Regions from separate parts of the Lacrimispora sphenoides JCM 1415 genome, predicted to be linked through region 2. Evidence: a T-box and tRNA genes for the amino acid it is inferred to sense, from the RefSeq annotation. Region 2 holds a T-box; the other holds one or more tRNA genes.
What was found. The T-box of region 2 lies ahead of tyrS (tyrosine--tRNA ligase). A T-box ahead of a tRNA ligase gene usually reads a tRNA of that ligase, here a tRNA-Tyr.

Region 1: it encodes a tRNA-Tyr, which carries the amino acid that the T-box ahead of tyrS (tyrosine--tRNA ligase) is inferred to sense. The anticodon was not compared.

What each region holds. Positions count from the first base shown of each region.
Region 1 is NZ_LT630003.1:4,101,784-4,104,258, forward strand. It holds gene BMX69_RS18600 (LysR family transcriptional regulator) at 77-1,042, shown strand; tRNA gene BMX69_RS18605 (tRNA-Leu) at 1,114-1,199, opposite strand; tRNA gene BMX69_RS18610 (tRNA-Tyr) at 1,240-1,321, opposite strand; gene BMX69_RS18615 (glycoside hydrolase family 13 protein) at 1,403-2,475, opposite strand, start outside.
Region 2 is NZ_LT630003.1:3,324,429-3,326,903, reverse strand. It holds gene BMX69_RS15010 (fibronectin type III domain-containing protein) at 1-816, shown strand, start outside; T-box leader at 905-1,161, shown strand; gene tyrS (tyrosine--tRNA ligase) at 1,201-2,424, shown strand.

The DNA of each region.
Region 1 (2,475 bases), 780 kb from region 2:
ATAATATAATCAAATACGTATATTTCTATAATTGGTATAACTTCAAAGTTATATCTTGAAGCAGAGGAGGTTTACAGTGTTTAAAGGGATGGATTATGTATACTTGGTATACAAAGAACAAAGTTTTTCCAAAGCTGCAAAAAAGCTTTTTATATCGCAGCCTTCGCTGAGCGCTACAATAAAAAGAATCGAGCTTAAAATTGGATATCCGATTTTTGATAGAAGTACAAAGCCTTTGACTTTAACCGAATGCGGAAAAAAATATATTAAATCCGTGGAGGAAATGCTCTTTATTGAAAGTGAGTTTTACAATTTTGTAAATGACTGGGGAGATTTAAAAATTGGAGAGCTGATCTTAGGAGGAAGCAGTCTTTTTTCTTCATGGGTACTGCCCCCTTTAATGGGCGAATTTACAAAACGTTTTCCAATGGTTAAGGTAGAGCTGATTGAAGAGAGCACAGCAGAGTTGGCATCGTATCTTCAGAACGGCAGAATTGATTTGATGATTGATAATTGTTCTCTGGACAAGGGAATATTTGATAACAGTATATACAAGGAAGAACATTTGCTTCTGGCTGTACCGAAAACCTTTGAAATTAATCGAAAAGCAGAGCAGTACCAGGTTCCGGTGCAGCTGATTCTTGACGGCTCCTTTTTGGAAGAAAAGATTAAGCCAGTACCGCTGAAACTATTTGAAAAGGAACCATTTATCATGCTGAAACCAGAGAACGACACAAGGAAGCGCGCGATGGAAATTCTGCAGGAGCGTGACATTACTCCAGATATAGTATTTGAGCTTGACCAACAGCTTACTTCTTACAATATAACTTGTTCGGGAATGGGAATATCCTTTATCAGTGACACTCTGATCGCACAGGTTCTCTCCCATCCGAATGTTGTTTATTATAAGATCGAAAGTAATTTTTGCCGTCGGAACCTATATTTCTATTGGAAGACGGGGAGACGTTTCACCCGGGCAATGGAGGAGTTTTTGAAGATTGCGGGGAGTAGTCAAAAAATGAATGAAAGGGCATCCTATTAATTTAGTTTTTTCTTATTTTAGACAACAAAAAACCTTGTACTCCATAACAGTGTACAAGGTTTTTCTCATCATGCCGGCGACCGGAATCGAACCGGTACGGGAGGTAAGTCCCGCAGGATTTTAAGTCCTGTGCGTCTGCCTGTTCCGCCACGCCGGCATTCTCATATACCGTTTTTGTTCTTTACAACGGTACGGACTGGGTGGAGAAGGATTCGAACCTTCGAAGTCGTCGACAACAGATTTACAGTCTGCCCCCTTTGGCCGCTCGGGAACCCACCCATGCTCTTTTATTAAGCAAGCGAGTGTTATTTTATCACAGGGACATTAAAAAATCAAGGTTTTTTTAGAAAAATAAAATTTCTATTCCCGTTCAGCTACCAGCAAAACAGAGCTTGTTCCCGGCATGGAGACAAGCACCTGACCGTCTTTCACCTCATAAGGAATTTTACCTACATTATACCCGTTTTCATAGGTCAGCATGTACCGGGACATGATTTCCCCGTCCTCCATTCCCAACTGCCATACAGGGATCCCGATCTGCCGTTCTTCCGGAAGATTGTTGACCGCCACGGCGCAAATGCTGTCCTTTAAGAAACGCCCATAAGAAATAAGGTGTCTCCCGGCCAGAAGCTGTTTTAAGGACCCAAGGCGCAATGCCGGTATGCTGTGATGAAGTCCGGTCATATACCGGTGAAACTCGATCAGTTCTAAATCCTCCCGGCCCCAGGGATAGGTTCTCCGGTTATCCGGATCCGTCCACCCGCAGACACCCGCCTCGTCTCCGTAATAAATTGTGGGAGCGCCGGGCCAGGTCATCTGGATCATAACCGCTTCCCTGAAAATTCCATTGTTAATACCCTGAGAGGCTGCTTCCGGGCCCAGAGTGGAAGTCCGTCCCACCCGGCCGTTGGTTCTGGTCATAAAACGGGAATGATCATGATTTGACAGCTCATTCATGGCCACCTGTATGGATCCTGTCATCATGCGGCTCATATGGTAATTCATGGACTTAAAGAAACTTTCCCCATCTCCGAACAGATTGGGGTTTCTTTCGTCGCTGTGCTTTTCCATGCCTGTCAAAAACCAGGTTACAGGCTCCATGAAAGCATCATAGTTCATGACCGTATCCCACTGGTCCCCCTGGAGCCAGCTGGACGGGTCCCCGTAATGCTCAGCAAGCACAATAGCCTCCGGATTGGCCTCCTTTACCGCCTTGCGGAAGTCTCTCCAGAACTTATGGTTGTATTCGCTGCTGTGTCCTAAATCTGCCGCAACATCAAGCCGCCATCCATCTACATTGTAGGGTGGCGATACCCACTTTCTGGCGATCTGCAGGATATACTCATACAAAGTCCTGGAGTCCTCATAATTCAGCTTTGGAAGGGTTGCATGGCCCCACCAGCCGTCGTAGGAACCATTATAAGGCCAGGCTT
Region 2 (2,475 bases):
ACAGCCGACGGCACTGTGGTAAATAATGTATCATATCGTACCGCATCCTACAGTGCCTCCCTTGATAAAGTATACGATGATAAAATTGCAGCCAGAGAAATAAGCAATAATTATTTTTATCAGAAAGGAATGAATGCCATAACAGCCGATAACTTCCTTTCCCTAAATCCGGCGGAGTGCTTTAGCAGAGTTAATGGAAGAATCGTATTCGGCGATTTCCTTCGTCCGGCAGAGGGTAGTGTCATAAGGATGGCAGGTGCAGGTGCGGATCTGCCGGGAATCAACGATCCGGAACCGGAGCCAGAACCGGAACCTAAGCCTGAACCGGAGCCAAAACCGGAGCCGGAGCCAAAACCGGAGCCGGAGCCAAAACCAGAGCCGGGAAAGAATACCGGCGGCGGTTCTGACTCAGACAGAGACTATGGCATAAAAGACCGGTCTGATGAGACAAAGGGAAGCTGGAAAAAGGATGGAGAAGGCTGGCGCTTCCAAAGACAGGATGGATCGTATCCGAAGGAAGAGTGGGTAAAGGTAAACGGAACATGGTACTATTTTGGACTGACCGGCCACATGGCTACCGGCTGGAATGTAGTCGGCGGAATCTGGTATTTTATGGACCAGAACGGTGCAATGAAAACAGACTGGGTGATGTGGAACGGAACATGGTATTACATGAACCTTGACGGATCTATGGCGGTGGGCTGGATCAAAGTCCATGACAAATGGTATTATCTGAATCAGTCAGGAGAATGCCTGATGAATACGATTACGCCAGACGGATACCGGGTTAATGAGAATGGAGCCTGGGTAAAATAGGATCATGTCCGGACAGATAAAAAATAAAAAAACCACTCTTGACAAATAAAACAAAACAACATATACTAGTCAATAACTTCATAAACAAGTAAAAGCGTTGATAAGAACAAGTAGCAGTACGATGTACCACACAGAAAGCAGCCGGCAGATGAGAGGCGCGTGGAATACGGATTGCGAATACATCTTTGAGCTTCGCACCAAACGGCTAAGATGCCAAGTAGGCTGCGACGGATTCCCGCACCCGTTATTGTGCTAGAGTATCGCATCAGGTACTCAAAGAGGTAAACAGCGTGAGCTGTTTATAAACTTAAGGTGGTAACACGAGACTTCAGCCTCGTCCTTTTGATAGGACGGGGCTTATTTTTATGAAAAAGGAGAATAATGATGAAAATTTATGACGAATTGAAAGCCCGCGGCCTGATTGCCCAGGTGACGAATGAAGAAGAAATCAGCAAAATGGTAAATGAAGGAAAAGCCATATTCTACATCGGATTTGATCCCACGGCCGACAGCCTTCACGTAGGTCATTTTATGGCCCTGTGCTTAATGAAGCGCCTTCAGGAGGCAGGCAATAAGCCCATCGCCCTGATCGGAGGCGGAACCGGTATGGTTGGAGATCCTTCCGGAAGAAGCGACCTTCGGCAGGTGATGACAGTGGAAACGATTCAGCATAACTGTGACTGCTTTAAAAAGCAGATGAGCCGTTTTATCGATTTTTCCGAAGGAAAGGCTCTTATGGTTAATAATGCAGACTGGCTTCTTAACTTAAATTACATTGATTTCCTCAGAGAGGTTGGTCCCCATTTTTCCGTCAACCGCATGCTGACCGCGGAATGCTATAAGCAGCGTATGGAAAAAGGCTTAAGCTTCCTGGAATTCAACTACATGATCATGCAGAGCTTTGACTTCTATGAGCTGTTCAACCGTTACGGCTGCAACATGCAGTTTGGAGGAGATGACCAGTGGAGCAATATGCTTGGCGGTACAGAGCTGATCCGCCGTAAGCTGGGAAAAGATGCTCATGCAATGACCATCACCCTGTTATTAAATTCCGAGGGAAACAAGATGGGTAAAACCCAGTCCGGCGCTGTATGGCTTGATCCGGAAAAGACGACTCCTTTTGACTTTTTCCAGTACTGGAGAAACATTGCCGATGCAGATGTGTTAAAATGCCTGCGTATGCTTACCTTCCTTCCCATCGAGCAGATTAACGAGATGGACAGCTGGGAAGGCAGCCAGTTAAATGAAGCAAAAGAAATCCTTGCCTATGAGCTGACCAATCTGGTTCATGGGGAAGAAGAAGCGGAAAGAGCAAGAGAGAGTGCCAGAGCGCTGTTTACCGGCGGCAATGCGGCAGATATGCCGACCTGTGAGCTGGAAGAGGCAGATTTTACGGACGGAAACATTGACATCCTGGCCATTCTTCAGAAATCCGGTCTGGCTCCTACCCGTTCCGAAGCAAGACGCAATGTGGAACAGGGAGGAGTAACCGTAGAAGGCGAAACTGTTTCCGATGTGAAAGCTGTTTTTGCAAAAGAACAGTTTTCCGGAGATGGGATGATCGTAAAACGCGGTAAGAAAAAATTTGTAAGAATAGTTGTAAAGTAATAAATAAGTGGCTGTTGAAATATCAATGACATTCAGTTAAGACTTTGTACC